2 regions of the Parafrigoribacterium humi genome follow, and region 1 is predicted to be linked to the other one. Evidence: predicted binding sites of a transcription regulator. Region 1 holds the regulator's gene; the other holds the start of a gene.

Evidence for each region. The regulator LexA, encoded in region 1, represses DNA repair genes until DNA is damaged. The targets are predictions, from matches to a motif close to TCGAACANNTGTTCGA.
Region 2: ABUA28_RS10280 (DUF222 domain-containing protein) is a predicted target of LexA. The motif match lies at 3,440-3,455, and genes of this name have one in related genera.

The regions. Positions count from the first base shown of each region.
Region 1 covers NZ_JBELOA010000009.1:67,440-82,216, forward strand. Annotated here, with positions in the region: gene hflX (GTPase HflX) at 1-1,507, shown strand, start outside; gene ABUA28_RS12620 (methylenetetrahydrofolate reductase) at 1,769-2,734, shown strand; gene metE (5-methyltetrahydropteroyltriglutamate--homocysteine S-methyltransferase) at 2,731-5,067, shown strand; gene lexA (transcriptional repressor LexA) at 5,295-5,996, opposite strand; gene ABUA28_RS12635 (LysM peptidoglycan-binding domain-containing protein) at 6,303-6,686, shown strand; gene ABUA28_RS12640 (histidinol-phosphate transaminase) at 6,789-7,865, shown strand; gene hisB (imidazoleglycerol-phosphate dehydratase HisB) at 7,862-8,467, shown strand; gene hisH (imidazole glycerol phosphate synthase subunit HisH) at 8,470-9,111, shown strand; gene priA (bifunctional 1-(5-phosphoribosyl)-5-((5-phosphoribosylamino)methylideneamino)imidazole-4-carboxamide isomerase/phosphoribosylanthranilate isomerase PriA) at 9,138-9,884, shown strand; gene ABUA28_RS12660 (SseB family protein) at 9,884-10,702, shown strand; gene ABUA28_RS12665 (DUF1844 domain-containing protein) at 10,699-11,037, opposite strand; partial or broken gene infC (translation initiation factor IF-3) at 11,385-12,014, shown strand; gene rpmI (50S ribosomal protein L35) at 12,206-12,400, shown strand; gene rplT (50S ribosomal protein L20) at 12,434-12,823, shown strand; gene ABUA28_RS12685 (TrmH family RNA methyltransferase) at 12,888-13,712, shown strand; gene ABUA28_RS12690 (amino acid ABC transporter ATP-binding protein) at 13,806-14,561, shown strand; gene ABUA28_RS12695 (glutamate ABC transporter substrate-binding protein) at 14,596-14,777, shown strand, end outside.
Region 2 covers NZ_JBELOA010000006.1:322-6,474, reverse strand. Annotated here, with positions in the region: gene ABUA28_RS10305 (acyl-CoA dehydrogenase family protein) at 1-1,024, opposite strand, end outside; gene ABUA28_RS10300 (CoA-binding protein) at 1,084-1,491, opposite strand; gene ABUA28_RS10295 (RNase H family protein) at 1,589-2,254, opposite strand; gene ABUA28_RS10290 (DUF1653 domain-containing protein) at 2,362-2,613, shown strand; gene ABUA28_RS10285 (hypothetical protein) at 2,800-3,270, shown strand; gene ABUA28_RS10280 (DUF222 domain-containing protein) at 3,473-5,017, shown strand; gene mgrA (L-glyceraldehyde 3-phosphate reductase) at 5,014-6,051, shown strand; gene ABUA28_RS10270 (GNAT family N-acetyltransferase) at 6,077-6,153, opposite strand, start outside.

The DNA of each region.
Region 1 (14,777 bases):
TGCGACGGACGACGTCGTCGATCGCGTGCTGGCGAGCGCGGTCGCGCATTCCGGCGGGTACGCGCTGTTCACCTCCGGAGAGGCACAGGCGCTGCAGAAGCGCCAGGCCGCCGGGAGTGACGGCGATGGCGAACAGCGCGATCGAGAAGATCGCCAGGCACTCCGCAGGGTCGCCGGGCTCTCGACCGAGCTCGACGACGTCACGGAGGTCGAATACCGGCAGCTGCGCATCGAGCGGGTCGTACTCATCGGCATCTACTCGCAGGGAGGCCTCGAGGAGGCCGAGAACTCCATGCGAGAGCTCTTCGCCCTCGCCGAGACAGCGGGTGCGGTCGTGCTCGACGGCCTGCTCCAGCGCCGTGTCACGCCCGATCCGAGCACCTATTTCGGCAAGGGCAAGGCGATCGAGCTGCGGGATGTCGTGGCCGCGTCCGGCGCAGACACCGTCATCGTCGACAGCGAGCTTGCCCCGAGCCAGCGGCGTGCCCTCGAGGACGTCGTGAGGGTCAAGGTCATCGATCGCACCGCCGTCATCCTCGACATCTTCAGCCAGCACGCCAAGAGCAGGGAGGGCAAGGCCCAGGTCGAACTCGCCCAGCTCGAATACCTTCTTCCACGCCTGCGTGGATGGGGTGAGTCCATGTCCCGACAGGCCGGTGGCCAGGTCGGAGGCGCGGGCGCGGGCATGGGCAGCCGTGGACCTGGTGAAACCAAGATCGAACTCGATCGCCGGCGCATCCACACGCGCATGTCGCGACTGCGCAAGCAGATCCTCGGATTCAAGCCGGCCCGCGAGGCCAAGCGCGCCAACCGCCAGCGCAACTCCGTGCCGTCCGTTGCCATCACCGGGTACACGAACGCGGGCAAGTCCTCGCTGCTCAACCGCATCACGAGGGCGGGGGCGCTCGTGGAGAACGCCCTGTTCGCGACCCTGGACACCGCGGTGCGCAAGACCGAGACGGATGACGGACGCGTGTACACGCTCGTCGACACGGTCGGGTTCGTGCGCAATCTTCCCCACCAGCTGGTGGAGGCGTTTCGCTCGACGCTCGAGGAGGTCGCAGACTCCGACGTCATCCTGCACGTGGTGGACGCGTCACATCCTGACCCGGGCAGCCAGCTGGCAACGGTGCGCGACGTGATCGGCGAGCTCGGTGCGAGACACATCGCGGAGTTGGTGGTCTTCAACAAGGCCGACCTCGCGGACGATACGCAGCGCCTGTTACTGCGCTCGTTGGCCCCCCACGCGATCTTCGTCTCCGCTCGCACGGGCGAGGGAATCGACGAATTGCGCGCGGCGCTCGCGGAGCTGTTGCCACAGCCATCGATCGAGGTGGACCTTCTGGTTCCCTACGATCGCGGCGATGTCATCTCAGCCCTGCACGACCACGCAACGATCCTGACGACCACGTACGAGCCGGAAGGCACGAGGGTCACGGCTCTCGTGACGGAGGAACAGGCGCCGGGACTGCTGGGGTTCGCGGCACCGACTCCGGCGGCACGATGACGGCCTCCGAGTGCGCCCGTAACAGGGGGCAACACACGAAACCTGCGTTGTTAGGCTGAATCCACTCGCGGGCGGGTAGGCGTCATCACACGGGGTGATACCAGTCCGACCGTGTTGAGCGACAGCCGAGCCCGGCACCCGCCCACCGGAGCCCTTGTGGCCCCGCCACCATGATCTGTGGTTGGCGTCCGGCGGTGCTGTGCGAGCGAAACGGCGCGTGGCACGAGACGGATTCCGGCCGAAGAGCCGATTGGATCCGACGTGTCGAACGAGCTGCGGCGAAGCGTGCCGTTCTCCTTCGAGATGTTTCCGCCCCGAACCGAGGCCGCGGGAGTGCAGCTGCGGGAGACGATCGAGGCGCTTGCGGCGACGGTGCCGGACTTCATGTCTGTCACCTACGGGGCCAACGGTTCATCGCGCGCGAGCTCGCTCGAGGTACTGAGGTACATCCACGAGCAGACGGACGCGCATCCGCTCGCGCACCTCACCTGTGTCGGCTCCTCCCACTTCGAGGCGAACCGTCTCGTGCGCGAGTTCCTGGACGCCGGGATCACGAGCTTTCTTGCCCTTCGCGGCGACCCGCCGAAGGGCGTGGAGGAGGGCGAGCAGTTTCTGGGAGACCTCGGCAGTGCCGCCGAGCTCGTGCAGCTGATCCATCGGGTGCAGACGGAGCGCGCGCAGTACGCGACGCTGCACTCCGCCACAGCACCGGGGAGGGGTGCGATCCCCAGTTCGCGCGAGAAGGTGCGGGTCGCCGTCGCGGCGTTTCCGAACGGGCATCCGCGTTCCTCCCGGGCCGCGCAGGACATCGACACGCTTCTCGCCAAGCAGGTCGCCGGTGCGACCTTTGCGATCACCCAGTTGTTCTTCCACGCGGAGGACTATCTCCGCTTCGTCGCCGAGGCGAGAGACGCGGGTGTGACGATCCCGATCGTCCCCGGGATCATGCCGATGACGACTGCAACGCGCCTGCAGCGCACGCTCGAGCTCACGGGCGAGCGACGCCCCGATGACCTGGCCAGGGCGCTCGAGTCCGCCTCGTCTCCCGAGGCGGGCTTCGAGGCAGGAACGGCGCACGCGATCGCCCTCGCGACGGAACTGCTTCGCGGTGGAGCGCCTGCGCTCCACCTTTACACTTTCAACCAGCACAAGGCGGTCCTCTCCGTGCTCGACGGGGTCGGACTGCTGCCTGCATCACCAACACGCAAGGATGTCGAATCACTATGAGCGTCACAGAATCCACGTCTGCTTCGTTTCCGGCCGGGACGATCCTCGGCTACCCACGCATCGGGCGACGCCGCGAGCTGAAGAGGGCCGTCGAGTCGTTCTGGGCGGGACGGATCGGCGCGGATGAGCTTGAGGCCGTCGCCACGGAGTTGCGGGCGGCGACGCGCGAGCGTCTGAAGGAGCTCGGCCTCGGCCGGACGGACTCCTCGATCCCCGAAGCGTTCTCCTACTACGACCAGGTTCTCGACGCCGCCGTCACCGTTGGTGCGGTGCCCACCCGCTTCACGCGATTCGTTGCCGCAGACGGCTCCGTCGATCTCGCCGGCTATTTTGCGATCGCCCGCGGTGACGGTGACGATGCCCCGGCCGAGATGACCAAGTGGTTCGATTCCAACTACCACTACCTCGTCCCGGAGATCGGACCGGAGACCGAGTTCCGACTGGCCTCGGATCGACTCCTTCGCGAAGTGGCCGAGGCGACCACGACCGGCTATCGCACCCGTCCGGTCATCGTCGGTCCGGTCACCTTCCTGCTGCTCAGCAAGCCCAGTGAGAGCGCCCCCGCCGACTACCGCCCGCTCGACCGCCTGGACGACCTGCTGCCGGTCTACGCCGAACTCCTCGCGGCGCTCACCGCCGTCGGAGCGGAGTGGGTGCAGCTCGACGAGCCGGCGCTCGTCAGCGAGAGCATCGAAGTCCCTCGGGATGTCGTGCTCGCGGCCACGAAGCGTGCGTACGAACTGCTCGGCGCGACTCCCATTCGCCCGCAGATCTTTGTCGCGACACCCTACGGAAGTCTCGATGACGCGCTCCCGGTGCTCGCGGCGACACCGGTGGAGGCGATCGGTCTCGACCTGGTCGAGGGCTCGGTGCCAGAGTTCTCGGATGCTGCGCTCGTCGGCAAGACGTTGGTCGGTGGCGTGATCAATGGCCACAACATCTGGCGCGGCGATCTCGAGGCCGCGCTCTCGACCCTCGAGACGCTGCGCACCCTGAGCCCGCACGTCTCCGTGAGCAGTTCGACGAGCCTGTTCCACACCCCGCATGATGTCGACGACGAGCCCCTGTTGAGCGACCAGTTGAAGAGTTGGCTCGCGTTCGCCGACCAGAAGGTGCGGCAGATCGCGACCCTCGCGACGGGACTCACGGACGGCAGGGCCGCGATCCAGTCGGAGTTGGATGCCGCATCCGCCGCCCTCGAGAACCGCAGGACCGCCGTGGGGGTTCGCGACGGTGCCGTGCGCGCACGGGCCGCCGGGCTCACCCCCGAGGACTTCAGCCGCGGAGGCTACGCCGCGCGCCTGGCCGCGCAGGATGCCGCGCTGAAGCTGCCGTTCCTGCCGACCACGACGATCGGCTCGTTCCCGCAGACCGGCGACATCCGTAGGTCCCGTGCCGCGTTTGCGAAGGGCGCCATCACCCAGCAGCAGTACACCGAGGCGATGCGATCGGAGATTCGCGATGTCGTCGCGCTGCAGGAGAAGATCGGCCTCGACGTGCTCGTGCACGGGGAACCCGAGCGCAACGACATGGTGCAGTACTTCGCGGAGCACCTCGACGGCTTCGCCGTCACTCAGAACGGGTGGGTGCAGTCGTACGGTTCGCGCTGTACGCGCCCGTCAATACTCTGGGGTGACGTGTCGCGCCCGTCGCCGATCACGGTCGAGTGGTCGAGCTACACGCAGAGCCTCACCTCGAAGCCGGTCAAAGGGATGCTCACTGGCCCGGTCACGATCCTCGCCTGGTCCTTCGTGCGCGATGACCAGCCGCTGCGGGAGACCGCCAACCAGGTCGCCCTCGCCCTGCGCGACGAGATCCGTGACCTCGAGGCTGCCGGTATCGGCATCATCCAGGTGGACGAGCCCGCATTGCGCGAACTGTTGCCACTCAAGAAGAAGGACCAGGGGGACTACCTCGACTGGTCTGTCGGTGCATTCCGCCTGGCGACGGCGGGAGTTGCCGATCGCACGCAGATCCACACCCACCTCTGTTATTCGGAGTTCGGCGTCGTCATCGACGCGATCAATCGACTGGATGCCGACGTCACGTCGATCGAGGCCGCGCGATCGAAGATGGAGGTCGTGCCCGACATCAAACGCAGCGGCTTTGCCCGGGGGATCGGACCGGGCGTCTACGATATCCACTCTCCGCGTGTTCCGAGCGTCGGTGAGGTGACCGAGCTGCTCGAGATCGCGCTGGGCTCCATTCCCGAGCGGCAGGTGTGGGTGAACCCGGACTGCGGTTTGAAGACGCGTGGCTACGAGGAGACCGTGGCCTCGCTCACGAACGTGCTGAACGCGACCCGTGCGGTGCGCGAGCAGCACGCCCACTAGACCACTAGCCACCGATCGTTGGTGATTTTCGCCCTAAAATTCGGGTTTTAGAGCGAAAATCGCCAACAATCGAAATCTTCTAGCGGGGCTTTCTGCTCAGTATCGCAGCGAGTCGCCGTCGTGCTGACACTCGCCTGGTATCTACTTCCGCGAAGGCGAGAGGTGGGAGCGAGCGAAGGCGGCGGCGCGGGACAGGCCCGGGTCGAAGAAGACCGAGCTAACCGCAGCTAGACCGAGCGGAGTACCGCGACGACTTTGCCGAGCAGCTCGGCGTAGTCGCCGAGGATCGGTGCGAAGGCGCTGTTGCGGGGGAGCAGCCAGGTATGGCCATCTCGCTGCTGGAAGACCTTGACCGTTGCCTCGTCGTCGAGCATTGCCGCGACGATGTCGCCGTTCTCGGCGGTCTTCTGCTGGCGAACCACGATCCAGTCGCCGTCACAGATCGCGGCGTCGATCATCGATTCGCCGACGACCTTGAGCATGAAGAGCTCTCCCTTGCCCACGAGCTGGCGGGGGAGCGGGAACACCTCGTCGACCTGCTGCTCGGCGGTGATCGGGATGCCCGCCGCGATTCGGCCGACGAGCGGCACCATCGCCGCGTCGCCCACCGGGGTCGGATTGTCTGAGGCGGTGGTCGCGTCCGATGGCTGCACCTCGATCAGCACCTCGAGCGCGCGCGGACGGTTGGGGTCGCGGCGCAGATAGCCGCTGAGCTCCAATTGGTTGAGTTGGTGGGTCACGCTCGACAGCGACGAGAGTCCGACGGCGTCGCCGATCTCCCGCATGCTCGGCGGGTATCCATTGGTCGACACCGCCCGCTGGATGGTCTCGAGGATCGCGAGTTGCTTGTCGCTGAGGCTCTTCCGGCGCCGGGTCCCCGGCTTCGACGCCGAGGAGGCGGATGCTCGTGCCGTGCTGAGGTCGTCCATGTCACTCCCGTAGTGCGCCGAATGTCAGTGGTTGCTGATGGTCTGTCTCCAGACAATCGAAACTGTATCCGCAGATTGGCGAATAAACAAACATCCGTTCGAGTGTGTTGGGTAAAAATATCGCGCAGCATTCGAAACTGGGGCTTGATATATCGTACAATCGAAGATACGTTCGGAACAAAGCTTCGTATCCGGCACTCCCGGCCGAGTGTCGGATACGGAATCTCTTCGGGAGACTGGCAGCCCAGGGACTGGCGGTTCAGGGTCTGGCAGTTCAGAGGATTGGGCAACGCAGGAGGTTGGACAATGAGCACAGCAGCACTGAATACGGCGACGTTCACCGGTCCGGTATTTTCCGGGGCGTCGCGCCCGGCTCCCCAGCCGCGTCTTCGGATGACCAAGCGCGGCCGTCGCGTCCTGATGTTCCTCATCGTCCTTCCCCTTGTTCTCGCGGCCGCGTCCTTCGCGCTCAACGGGGGCGTGGCTGCGGCTACGGACACCGTGGCGTCGCCCTCGCTCCAGTACGTCACCGTGCACGCCGGTCAGTCCCTGTGGCAGCTGGCCGGAGAGATCGCCCCTTCGGCCGACCCACGCGAGGTTGTCTCCGACATCGTTCACCTGAACCAGCTGTCCGGTGCCGACATCCAGGTCGGCCAGCGCATCGCGATTCCCGCCCAGTACTCCCACTAGCGAGGGCGTGGCCGACACCAGCCACGCTGCGTGCGCAGGCGAGTGCATGTGCACGGCGTAACGGGTATGAGTCACTGGCTGGCGGGCTAGTACAGTTTTGGGGTGGCTTCCCTCTCTGACTTACCCCTCCGTGACGATCTCCGCGGAAAGACGCCATACGGCGCCCCGCAGAAACCCGTCAAGATCGCTCTCAACGTCAACGAGAACAGCCACGGGATTCCCGAGCCCGTAGCGCGCGACGTCGTCGAGGCTGTCGCCGCCGCGGTTCTCACTGTCAATCGTTATCCCGACCGGGAGTTCACCGCCCTGCGAGAGAGCCTGGCGGACTACCTCGGTCACGGCCTGACGCGGGAGAACATCTGGGCCGCCAACGGCTCGAACGAGGTGCTGCAGCAGCTGTTGCAGGCATTCGGCGGGCCCGGACGCAATCTCCTCGGGTTCCCTCCGACCTATTCGATGTACCCGATTCTCGCGGCCGGAACGGGAACGCTCTGGCTGGAGGCCCAGCGAGATGCCGACTACGAGCTGTCGCCAGAAACCGCCGCGCGCGCGATTGAGCAGGCCGACCCCGGCCTGGTCGTACTGTGTTCGCCGAACAACCCGACGGGCACCCCGCTGTCGCTCGACACGATCGCCGCCGCCTATGACGCGAGCCGGGGGATCGTGATCGTGGATGAGGCCTACGCCGAGTTCACCCCGGATGGCGAACCGAGCGCGATCACGCTTCTCGAAGGCCGAGAGCGCCTCGTGGTGTCGCGGACGATGAGCAAGGCGTTCGCCTTCGCGGGTGCGCGCGTGGGATACTTCGCCGCGGACCCGGCCATCGCTGACGCGGTTCGACTCGTGCGGCTGCCGTACCACCTCTCCGCGCTGACTCAGGCCGCGGCGAGGGCGGCGCTCGCACACTCCGCGGAGATGCTGGCCACGGTCGACGACATCAAGGGCCAGCGCGACCGACTTCTTGCCGAGTTGCCGAAGCTTGGATACCCGACCCTGCGCAGTTGGTCGAACTTCGTACTCTTCGGTGGTGTCGCCGATCCGCACGCGCTGTTCGAGGCACTTCTCGAGCAGGACATTCTGGTCCGTGACGTCGGCATCCCCAATCACCTCAGGGTGACCGCGGGCACTGAAGCAGAGACGACCGCGTTCCTCGACGCTCTGGCTAGGATTGGACGATGACCGGACAGCGGGTTGCGAGCCTGAAGCGCGAGACGAGCGAGTCGAGCATTGACCTTTCCCTCGATCTCGACGGAACGGGAACCTCGCAGATCGACACCTCCGTGCCGTTTTTCGATCACCTCCTCACCGCCTTCTCCCGGCACTCGCTCATCGACCTGAACGTGCGTGCCAGCGGCGACACCGAGATCGACGTGCACCACACCGTCGAGGACGTCGGTATCGTCCTGGGCAAGGCGATCCTCGCCGCGCTCGGAGACAAGACCGGGATCTCACGCTTCGGCGACGCACTCGTGCCACTGGATGAGGCGCTCGTGCAGGCTGTCGTCGACGTCTCGGGGCGTCCATACCTCGTGCACTCTGGAGAGCCCGCCGGTTTCGAGTACCACCTCATCGGCGGACACTTCACCGGTTCGATGGTGCGTCACGTGTTCGAAGCGATCGCGTTCAACGCTGCGCTCACGGTGCACGTCACCGTGCTCGGTGGCCGCGATCCCCACCACATCGCGGAGGCAGAGTTCAAGGCCTTCGCCCGTGCTTTCCGTCAGGCGGTCAGTCCTGACGCGCGCGTGAGCGGCGTCCCGTCCACCAAGGGCGCCCTGTAGCCGTGACATCTCCCTTCGTCGTGGTGCTCGACTACGGCAGCGGCAACGTCCATTCCGCGGCTAAGGCCCTCGAGGTCGCCGGTGCGCACGTCGAACTGAGCGCCGACCGGGCGAAGATTCAGAAGGCAGACGGGCTCGTGGTTCCCGGGGTCGGTGCCTTTGCCGCGGTCATGGAGCAGCTCGACGCTGTCGGCGGGGCAGAGTTGGTCGACCAGCGCCTGGCCGGCGGACGCCCGGTGCTCGGCATCTGCGTCGGCATGCAGGTGCTGTTCGAACGTGGGGTCGAGGGCGGTACGACGACGGATGGCCTCGGTCAGTGGCCGGGAACGGTCACGAGGCTCGACGCTCCCGTGCTGCCTCACATGGGCTGGAACACCGTGGATGCACCGGCGGCGTCCGTGCTCTTCGATGGAATTGCGCACGAGCGTTTCTACTTCGTACACTCGTATGCCGCGCAGGACTGGGGCCTCGAGGTCACGCCTCCGTTCCCCGGGCCGAGCCTGACCTGGGCCACGCATGGCACGCGGTTCCTTGCCGCGGTCGAAAACGGCCCGCTGTCCGCGACACAGTTTCACCCGGAGAAATCGGGTGAGCCCGGAATACGCCTGCTGCGCAACTGGATTGCCAGCCTGCACGCACACTGACCACACCATCAACGAGAAACGACATCATGAGTGAGTTCAACAAAGCCCCTGCCCTCGTCCTGCTCCCCGCAGTGGACGTCGCCGATGGGAAGGCCGTTCGACTCACGCAGGGCGAGGCCGGCAGCGAGACGAACTACGGCGATCCGGTCGAGGCTGCGGCCGACTGGGTGGACCAGGGTGCGGAGTGGATCCACCTCGTCGACCTCGACGCCGCCTTCGGCCGCGGGAACAATCGCGGGGTGATCAAGCGGGTCATCAAGCAGGCCCGCGGCGTCAACATCGAGCTCTCGGGCGGCATCCGCGATGACGAATCGCTCGAGTCGGCGCTCGCGACGGGGGCAAAGCGCATCAACCTGGGCACGGCCGCCCTCGAGAACCCGGAGTGGGCATCCCACGTCATCGCCGAATATGGCGAAGCGATTGCGGTCGGCCTCGACGTGCGCGGCACGACGCTCGCGGCAAGGGGCTGGACCAAGGATGGTGGAGACCTGTACCAGGTCATGGACCGCCTCGAAGAAGCCGGATGCTGCCGCTACGTCGTCACGGACGTCACGAAAGACGGCACGCTGCAGGGCCCCAACCTCGAACTGCTGCGCGAGCTGGCCGATCGCACCGACAAGCCCGTGATCGCCTCTGGGGGCGTATCGAGCCTCGACGACATCGCGGACCTGCGGGAGCTCGTGAGGTTCGGCGTGGAGGGTGCAATCGTCGGAAAGGCGCTCTACGCGAAGGCGTTCACCCTCGCCGAGGCGCTGGACGTCGCCAGCGACTGATGACTGACCACCAGACACCACGCGAGCCGCACGGCCACGCCGATCACTCTCACATCGGAGGCCTTCACCCCGGCACGGACTCCGCCGGTGTTCCATGGGAGGGCCGACACTTCGAGCAGGAACCCTCGTCGAATGATGACGGCACGGCACCGGCCGCGCTGATCGAGGCGATAGCGCGGTTCCGTGCGGGCGACGGCGGGGAGCAGTCCGTTGTCGCCGCCATCGCGCAGTCGAGGCTTCTCGTTCCGCTCGTGGCGGCACTGGGGGAGACGGGCGTCGGGCCGCACGGCCACCTCGTCGACAAGAGCGCCGAGTTGTCCATCGTCACCGTTGCCGGCCCGGATGGGCGCGACGTGCTGCCCGCTTTCAGCTCGGTGGCGGCGATGCAGCAGTGGAATCCGAAGGCGCGTCCCGTACCCGCGGATGCCGTGCGCGTCGCCCTGGCCGCCGCGAGCGAGCAGACCGACCTCCTGGTGCTCGATCCCACCGCCTCGACCGAGTTCGCGATCCGTCGCCCCGCGCTGTGGGCGATCGCGCAGTCGCAGTCGTGGATTCCCAGCTATCTCGACCCGGAGGTGCTCGACGCGTTCATGGCGTCGGCGACAGAAGAGGCCAGCGTCGCCCGAATCGAGTTGGCACCCGGCGATCCGGATGCGCGGCTCGCCGGCCCCGAGTTGGTCGTGACCCTGGCGCTGACACCCGGCCTCGATCAGCCGTCACTGGACGCGTTGATCGCTCGCCTGCGGGGGCGCTGGTCCGCGAGTGAGCTGATAGCGGCCCGGGTGGACTCCCTGGCCGTCAAACTGATCGCCGCTTAGTTGACGGGCCCCGTCCATTTCTCACCCGCGCCCTGCCCGGGTGCATCCGGGAACGGGGAGGCCTCGCGGAACGCAAGCTGTACGGAACGCAGCCCGTCGCGCAGGGCCCGCGCGTGGTGGTCGCCGACGGCCGCTGAGCTCGCCGTCACGAGCCCGGCCATCGCGTCGATGAGCTTGCGCGCCTCGTCGAGGTCGAGCTGGTTCTCCGGGTCGTCGGCTAGGCCGCATTTGACGGCGGCCGCGCTCAAGAGGTGCACCGCGACGGTGTTGATGATCTCCACTGCGGGGACGTCTGCGATGTCGCGCGCGGCGTCGACACCCGAGTATTCGGTCATGGGCGGCGCCGACTCTGCTGAGTGAATGTGGCCGGTGTCGCTCATGGTTCTTCCTCTGTTAGACTTGGCGACGGCTTCGAGGCCATGCTGTCTCGAAACGAAAGTGGAGATTCTCCCACCCGCGCTTACCGCCCGGTGTCGGCCGATGATCAATCGACCAGCACTACTAAGGTTACCGGGTTGTTGGTGCCCCGCTCGTGTTCGTGCAAGCGTTCGCGCGTAGTCAGGGTGCCGTGCCGTGTTGTGGGCGACAAGCCCGCGATCGGCGCGTGATCTCCTCCTCTCGACCCCGGTTCGACATCCGTCGGCCGCTGGCCGCAGTAACTGAGTATCCAGAGGAGAAACGCATCAGCGATCCCCGTACCAATGACCGCATCCGCGTGCCGGAGGTCCGTCTTGTTGGCCCGAACGGCGAGCAGGTCGGTGTCGTGCGCATTGAAGACGCCATTCGTCTTGCCCAGGAAGCAGACCTGGATCTGGTTGAGGTTGCCCCCAACTCCAAGCCTCCCGTGGCGAAGATCATGGACTTCGGCAAGTTCAAGTACGAAACCGCGCAGAAGGCCAAGGAGGCCAAGCGCAACCAGTCGAACACGATCCTCAAAGAGGTTCGGTTCCGCCTGAAGATCGACGTGCACGACTACGAGACCAAGCGCAAGCGCGCCGAGGGCTTCCTCAAGACCGGCGACAAGGTCAAGGCCATGATCCTGTTCCGGGGTCGTGAGCAGTCGCGTCCAGAGCAGGGAGTCCGTCTGCTGCAGCGTTTTGCGGAAGACGTGGCGGAGTTCGGATCCGTCGAGTCGACGCCGACGATCGACGGTCGAAACATGGTCATGGTGATCGGTCCGCTCAAGACCAAGGCCGAGGTCAAGGCAGAGCACGACGCCAGGCAGCCCGCAAAGTCACAGCGCTCCGAGCGCGACCACGCGGATGCCGCCCCGGCGGCCGAGCCTGCAGCGACACCGAAGGCGGCACCGGCTGCGGCACCGAAGGCAGAAGCTGCGCCGAAGGCTGCAGCACCGGCCGCAACTCCCCAGGCCCCGGCAACACCGAAGGCCCCGGCACCGAAGGCTCCCGCGGCCAAGGCCGCACCGAAGCCGGCGGCGGCCACCAAAGATGTGACGACGGACTAGTCCGTCGGGCAACAGTAAGAACGTCAACAAGGAGAGAAATGCCCAAGCAGAAGACCCACTCCGGGGCCAAGAAGCGATTCAAGGTCACCGGCAGCGGCAAGATCATGAAGCAGCAGGCTGGCATGCGCCACAACCTCGAGGTCAAGTCGGGCAAGCGCAAGCGCAGCCTGAACCGGGACGAGACGGTGGCTCCGGCCAACGTGAAGACCATCAAGAAGCTTCTCGGCCTCTAAACCGCCGACCGAGACACAGAAGGAACCAGGAAGATGGCAAGAGTAAAGAGGGCGGTCAACGCCCACAAGAAGCGTCGTGTAATCCTCGATCGCGCCAGCGGCTACCGCGGCCAGCGTTCGCGCCTGTACCGCAAGGCCAAGGAGCAGGTCACCCACTCGCTGGTCTACGCGTACCGCGACCGTCGTGCCCGCAAGGGTGACTTCCGTCGCCTGTGGATCCAGCGCATCAACGCCGCGTCCCGCGCAAACGGACTCACCTACAACCGTTTCATCCAGGGCCTGAACCTGGCAGGCATCGAGGTCGACCGCCGCATCCTGGCCGACCTCGCCGTCACGGAGCCTGCGACGTTCGCCGCGATCGTTGCCACGGCCAAGGCCGCCCTCCCGGCAGACACGTCGGCACCGAAGGTGACCGCGTCCTGACCATTATCTGACCGGCGGGAGTCGGTGCGGCTGGATGCCATGGCGTCCGGCTAGCATTGGCCTCATGTTGGACAATCCGCGTTCCCCCAGGGTGCGAGCGGTGGCAAAACTTGCCAAGAGAGAAGCCCGGTCTCAGACCGGGCTCTTTCTGTTGGAGGGACCGCAGGCGGTGCGGGAGGCCCTGACCTTCCGACCGCAGCTCGTGGTGGAGCTCTTCGCGACGCCCACGGCGCTCGAGCGCCACAGCGACATCGCGCGAGCAGCGGAAGAGGCCGGTGTCGAGCGCGAATTCGTCACGGAGCACGTTCTCGATTCGATCGCGGACACGGTGACCCCGCAGGGCATCGTCGCGGTGTGCCAGCAGTTTCCAACCTCCGTCAAAGACATCCTGCGACCGGATGCGGATGGTCGCGGCCCGAGGCTGCTCGCGATCCTCGAGGAGGTGCGCGATCCCGGCAATGCGGGCACGATCATCCGAGCCGCGGATGCCGCAGGAGCCGATGGCGTGATCTTCAGCGGCCGCAGTGTGGACCTGTACAACCCGAAGGTGGTTCGCTCCTCGACCGGGTCGATCTTCCACGTCCCCGTCGCAGTGGGGGCAGAGCTGGAGCCGCTGATCGCGCGGGTGCACGAGGCCGGGCTTCAGGTGCTCGCCGCCGACATCAAGGGCGATGACCTGCTGACTGCCCGCGAGCGGGGCACGCTTGCGAAATCTACGGCGTGGTTGTTCGGCAACGAGGCGAGGGGGCTCTCCGACGAGCAACTGGCCCTCGCCGACGAGGCGATCACCGTTCCGATCTATGGCCACGCCGAATCGATGAACCTCGCCACTGCGGCCTCCGTCTGCCTCTACGAAAGCGCGTTCGCGCAGCGAACGCGGGTCGAGTAGTGGCTCTCGGCGAAACGCACCCGCGTGTAACGCCTGTATCACGAAGCCATGGCCTCGTTCGCATTTTCATCACGAGTGTGATTGTCTACCCTGATGGAGCCCTCACGCAGTGGTGACCCTCTGGTTGTCATCGATCATGTCAACAAGCACTTCGGCGAGCTTCACGTCCTAAGAGACATCTCCACCACGGTCGCGCGTGGTGAGGTCGTCGTCGTCATCGGACCGAGTGGCTCGGGCAAGTCCACCTTCTGTCGGGCGATCAACCGTCTTGAGACGATCGACGACGGCACCATCACCATCGACGGTCGACCACTGCCCGAGGAGGGCAAGGCGCTCGCACAGTTGCGCGCCGACGTCGGCATGGTCTTCCAGTCGTTCAACCTCTTTGCCCACAAGACGGTGCTCGAGAACGTCACCCTCGGCCCGCGCAAGGTTCGCGGCCAGTCGAAGGCCGTCGCGGACAAGCGCGCGATGGAGCTTCTCGATCGTGTCGGCGTCGCTAGCCAGGCGTCGAAGATGCCGTCGCAGCTCTCCGGCGGCCAGCAGCAGCGGGTGGCGATCGCGCGAGTGCTCGCGATGGATCCGAAGCTCATTCTGCTCGACGAGCCGACATCCGCACTCGACCCTGAGATGATCGCGGAGGTGCTGGATGTCATGGTGCAGCTCGCGCACGACGGTATGACCATGGTCGTCGTCACCCACGAAATGGGATTCGCCAGGAAGGCCGCCGATCGCGTGCTGTTCATGGCAGACGGAGAGATCGTCGAACAGGCGACTCCGGAGCAATTCTTCACTGACCCGAAGAGTGCGAGAGCGAAGGATTTCCTCTCGAAAATACTTACGCACTAGATCAGTGAGTAAGCAACACAGCTAGGAGACAACCATGAGACTCAAAAAAAGTCTGATGATTACCGCCATTGCCGCTGCAAGCGTTCTCGGGCTTGGCGCGTGCGCGTCGGGAGGTGACAGCGGCGCGGATGCCCCGGTCGCAGAATCGCCGAAGTTCGAGGCAGGCACCACCATGGCAAAACTCGCCAAGGCGGGCACGATCACGATCGGGACGAA
Region 2 (6,153 bases), on a different contig from region 1:
AGTCGAGCGCGAGATCCGCCACCACCGCCGTCATCGCGGGCTGGTCCACCAGCAGCGCGCCGAACGCCTTGCGGTGGCGCACGTGCCACAGCGCCTCCGCCACCGACTGCCGCATTCCCGCCGCCGTGCCGAACACGCAGTCGAGCCTGGTGCGCGACACCATCTCGATGATCGTGCGCACACCGCGTCCCTCCTCGCCCACCAGGAATCCCACCGTCTGGTCGAACTCCACCTCGCAGGAGGCATTCGAGCGATTGCCGAGCTTGTCCTTCAAGCGCTGGATGAAAAACGGATTGCGGATGCCGTCGGCCAGCACCCGAGGCACCAGAAAGCAGCTGAGCCCCGGCTCCGTCTGCGCGAGCACGAAGAAACCGTCGGACATCGGCGCGCTGCAGAACCACTTGTGGCCGGTGAGGCGAAAGCTGCCGTCGCCGGCGTCCACGGCCCGCGTGGAGTTCGCGCGCACATCCGACCCGCCCTGTTTTTCGGTCATCGCCATGCCGAACAGGGCGGAGCTCTTGCCAGCCCCGAGCGCACCGTCATAGTCGCGGCTGAGCAGGCGCGGCAGCCACTCGCGGCTCAGCTCGTCGCTCATCAGCAGGGTCGGAACGGCCGCGTGCGTCATTGAGATCGGGCAGGCGTGGCCGGGCTCGACCTGCGCGAAAAGCATGAAGGTCGCCGCCCGCGCGACATTCGCGCCGGGGCGCGGCTCTGCCCACGCGGAAGTGTGCGCACCCTCGGCCACGGCCGCACGGATGATGCGGTGATACGACGGGTCGTAGTCGACCTCGTCCACGCGGTTGCCCCAGCGGTCATGGGTGCGCAGCTGCGGCTCGAAGCGGTTCGCTCGCGCGGCATCCTGCTGAAACTGCTCGGTGCCGACCAACTCGCCCACGCGGGCCAGATCGTCGAGAGCCCAACCAGCGTCATACTGTCGCACCGACTCGACCAGCGGGACGTTCGTGCTGAACTCGTTGATGCCCGCGCGCAGCGGAGCCTGGTTCACAACCTCGTGAGTGCTCATGAGAGCGAGGGTACGCGGGCGTGCTCCGCGCCGCATGTGTCGGCGCTGGGTTGAGCGCGCTACTTCTGGATCTCGAACTCCGCGGTCGTGACGCCGATGCAGGTGTCTTCGACGAAGTCCATGCCCGCCTTCGTGGCGATGTCGCGAGCCTCCTCCGAGGTGATCTCCATCTGCAGCCAGAGCGCCTTGGCGCCGATCGCCGCGGCCTGCTCCGCCACACCGGCGGCCTCCTCCGATGGGCGGAAGACGTCAACGATGTCCACAGGAACCGGTATGTCGGCGAGGCTGTGGTAGGCCTTCTGTCCGAGGATCTCGTTGGCGTGGGGGTTGACCGGGATGACGGTGAACCCGGCCTTGAGCAGGCGCCTGGGGATGCGGTGGGCCGCCTTCTTCTCGTGCCTCGAGGCCCCGACGACCGCGATCGTTGTCGCCTCGTTCAGCAGCTCGCCCAAGCGCGGATCCGTCATCGGAATACTCCCCATATCGTGTCGTTCACCACTACGCGAGCCGCGCCGAGGCGACTCCACGATACCTGCAAGTTCTGCGCACCGCGGGGGTGTTACCTCAGATCAGGCCGCGCAGGAACTCCTCCGGCGTGCTGCCGCTCTCGCGCGCTCGCCGGGTCAGGCGCGCGAATTCTGCGGGGGTGAGCTGCAGCGCGAGAGCGTGCATTTTCGGCTCGTCGAGGGTGAAAAGAGCGGTATCCGGTGCGGGCGCCTGCGGCTCGGGCAAACGTGGTGCGGACCGCTCAGGCGCGCCGGCTGCGCTGCCGCGCCACCCGGGACCGGAGGGCACGGCGGCACCTCGCTGGTAGGCCTCCGCAGCCGCCCGGGCACGGGCATCCGCGGCCTCGTTGAGCACGTGGCCGATGTGTCCGCGCACCCACTCGAATCGGTAGCGACGCCCGGTGATCGCGTCGTCGATCTGCTTGAGGAGCTCGACGTTCATCACAGGCTTGCCGTCGCCCTTGCGCCAGCCCTTTTTCTTCCAGCCGGGCATCCACTTGGTCACGGAATTGATGACGTACTGGCTGTCGCACAGGATGAGCAGGTCCTCGCCCGAGTGCTCCGTCGCGCGGAACAGCTCGAGCACGGCCGTGAGCTCGCCCTGGTTGTTGGTCGCGCGCGGCCAGCCGCCCGCGGCCCAGTTGTCGTCGTCGACGTACCACGCCCATCCCGCCGGGCCAGGGTTGCCGAGGGCCGAGCCGTCGGCGGATGCGGTGATCGTCATGCAAGAACTCCCTGGGTCGAGGTCAATCGTAGTGAACCGCCCAGACCTCGGGCCTCGGATGCGCGGGGCGGTTCGCCCGAGTCGTCTCCAGCCAGCAGAATGGTCAGGTGCCCAGCGCTGACGACATCACACCCGGCCTGTATCGCCATTACAAGGGGAACCTCTACGAGGTGATCGGCGTGGCCCAGCACTCCGAGACGGAGGAGTCGCTCGTCGTCTACCGCGCGCTCTACGGGGTGCGCGGGATGTGGGTGCGCCCCTTCGGCATGTTCGTGGAGGATGTCGAGGTCGACGGCCGGCGCGTGCGTCGCTTCGCACCGCTCGAGAGCGATGCGCGGCGGCCGGACAAGGAGCACTGAACTGGCTTTTCCGGGGTTTCTGCCCGGCTCAGGCGGGTCGGGCTGCCGCGGGTCGGGCTGCTGCAGTGCCCCGGCTGTCGCCCGTGCTGCCGTCGACTTCTCCTCCCTGACCTGCCTGTGTCGGCGTAATCCACAGTCACTGCTCCGAACTCACCGTGCCGGGCGGCGAAGGTCGACCATGGGCGGATGACACCAGCACGATACGACGAAGCGAAACTCCTCCCGTTGACCACCAACGCCCTCATCGAGGAGCGTGTAGCCGGTCTTCTCGGACGCGCCATCCAGCGACAGCTGTGGTTGCTGTTCCTCGACGAGCACGGTGTGCAACTGCCCACACTCATACCGATCGACGGCCTGCCGCCTCTTCCGCCGGGCCTGTCGGACACCGCGCTGTGCTCAATGCTCCGCCACGTCACGGAGAGTGCTGGTGCGCACTCCCTCGTCTTTGTTCTCGAACGATATGCGGATGCCAGATTGACCCCCACGGACATCGACTGGGCCCGCGCTCTGCATCGCGCCTGCGATGAGGCCGAGGTGCCACTTCGCGGGATTCTGGTGAGTCACAGGAGGGGAGTGCGCTGGGTCGCGCAGGACGATTATCGCTTCGGTGGTGGTGTCGGTGGCGACAGCGCAGCAGATGCTGGTGGCATCGGATAGGGAGGCTCTCGTGGAGTCGCCGGCGTCGGCTCGCTCTCAGGCGGGAGCGGCGGAAATGGCGCCCGGGTGGAGGCTGTGCGAGTCGGGCCCAGGCAGGTGCTCTCCTCCCGACCTCTCCTCCACAGTCGTGACCGCCAATCACTTATCCCAAGATTGCCCCATAATACTTTCGAACACACCTTCGAAAGAGGAGGATAGTCGTATGTCATCCACCTCCCATCCGCTGGTCTCGGCGCTCGCCGCGGCCCTGCACGCGATGGATGCGGTCACCACCGAAATTGCGGAATATCGGGGTCTCAGCGATGAGGAGTTTCGTGAGGCAGCCAGATTGTCGAACCTGCTGTTACGGGCGGCCCAGGTGCACGGGGTAGTGATCGCTGGCGAGCTCGCCCACCGGTCACGGCCGGAATTGGGCAGCGCCGGCCTCGCTCGGCGCGAAGGTTTTCGCACGCCGGAAGAGATGATGCGCGTGACCAGCGGGTCCACGGCGAGGGAGGCTGCGGCGGCGGTCAGGGTGGGGCGTCTTGTCCACGAGAGCGCGGAGGATTCTGGCGTCGACAGCACGACCGGCGAGGTCCTTGCGTCGGAGCGGACGTGGCTTGCCGAAGTGGGGAGGGCCGTCGCTGCAGGCGCAGTCTCGATCGATGGCGCTGAGTCCATTGAGCGCGGTGTCGGTAAACCTTCTGTGCACGTAAGCGAGCAGACGTTGACAGAACTGGTTGGACAGCTCTGCGCCGAGGCCGAAATGCTCGACGCCGATCGGCTGTATCGTCGTGCGCGCGAGCTTCGGGACGAACTGGACGATCTCGGCCTCGCCGAGCGGGAGGCAGAACGCCGTGCGCAACGCAGCCTCGCGCTCTATCGCCAGCGCGACGGCATGGGCCGGCTCGTGTGGATGATGGACCCCGAGACTCTCGCGTCCGTCGCAGAGCTCTTCGACCGGGCAACGTCACCCCGTCGCGGAGGTCCGCGCTTCGTCAGCGCCGAAAGCCAAGAGATAGCAGAACAGATCGAGGCCGACCCCCGCACAACGGCGCAACTGGCATCCGACGTGTTCGAACACCTGCTCGTCGCTGGTGCCGATGCGGATTCCAGCAGGCTTCTCGGAACCGGCGCGCCCGTGGTCCGCGTGCTCGTCACGAAGCGGGCACTCGGCTCTCGCGCTGGACACGCTCGCATCGAGGGGCAGGCCGACCCGGTGTCCATCGAGACTGCCGAGCGGCTCGCGTGCACCGGTGCGACAGCGGAGGTGAGCATCGATGGCGAGGGGCAGCCGTTGAATGTGGGCCGCGAACAGCGACTGTACAACCGCACGCAGCGGGTAGCGCTCGCAGTGCGAGACGGCGGGTGCCGCTGGATCGGCTGCGACAGACCGCCATCCTGGACCGAGGCGCACCACGTCAGATTCTGGGCGCGAGACGGCGGAAAGACGGATGTCGCCGACGGCATTCTCCTGTGCCGACACCATCACCTGTTGCTCCATAACAATCACTGGGAGATCGAGCGCGCGGGCGGTGATTACTGGTTGATCCCGCCACCCGATGTCGATCCGGGCCAGCGACGACGGCCCCTTCCGAGTAAGAGCTCTGCCCTCAGGGAGCTGATGCGCGAGCGGCCAGCGGTGCGGCCCGTCGAGCGGCCAGCGGTGCGGCCCGTCGAGCGGGCGAGCGGTGCGGCCCGTCGAGCGGGCGAGCGCGTGAGCGGCGGGGCCCGAACGTGGCGATCACGTGGGAGTATGGATCAGTGACCTACCTCGCTGATGATTCCCGTTACGATTCCATGAGCTACCGGCGCGTCGGGCGCAGCGGACTCACACTCCCGGCCGTGTCGCTCGGGCTGTGGCAGAACTTCGGAGACACCGTACCCATGGATCGCCAGCGCGATATCCTGCGCAGGGCGTTCGACCTCGGCGTGACCCACTTCGATCTCGCCAACAACTACGGCCCGCCCTACGGCAGCGCAGAAGAGAACTTCGGCGAGCACCTTCGTCGCGACTTCGCGCCCTACCGCGACGAACTCGTCATCTCCACCAAAGCCGGCTACGACATGTGGCCAGGCCCGTACGGCAACTTCGGCTCGCGCAAGTACCTGCTCGCCTCCCTGGACCAGTCACTCGGTCGCATGGGACTCGACTACGTCGACATCTTCTACTCGCACCGCGCCGACCCGGACACCCCGCTCGAAGAGACCATGGGTGCCCTGCACACCGCCGTCGCCTCGGGCAAGGCGCTCTACGCCGGCATCTCCTCCTACTCGCCGGAGCGCACGGTGCAGGCAGCGCAGATCCTCGCCGATCTCGGAACACCGCTCCTCATCCACCAGCCCTCGTATTCGATGTTCAACCGCTGGATCGAGGGTGGACTGCTCGACACGCTCGAGCGCCTCGGTGTCGGGTGTATCGCGTTCTCACCGCTCGCCCAGGGCCTCTTGACCGACCGGTACCTTCAGGGGATACCCGAGGATGCCCGGGCCGCACGCGAAGGCTCGATGCAGAAGACGATGGTCAACGACGACACCCTCGCGGCCATCCGGGCCCTGACCGACATCGCCGAGAGCCGCGGGCAGAGTCTCGCCCAGCTCGCCATCTCGTGGACACTGCGCGGCGAGCGCGTCACCTCCGCGCTCGTCGGGGCGTCCTCGGTGCATCAGCTCGAAGCGAACCTCGGCGCCGTGGCCAGGCTCGATTTCACCACGGACGAACTCGCCGCCATCGACGCGCACGCGACCGAGATGGGCATCAACCTCTGGGCTGCATCGAGCGCGGTCGGTGCGTCTGCCTGAGCGAGGGACAGCTCAACGGCTCAGCTCAACGGCTCAGCAATCCGGCACGATCGGGGTTCTTCTCGAACCACTCCGCCACGTACCAGCACATGGGCACGATCT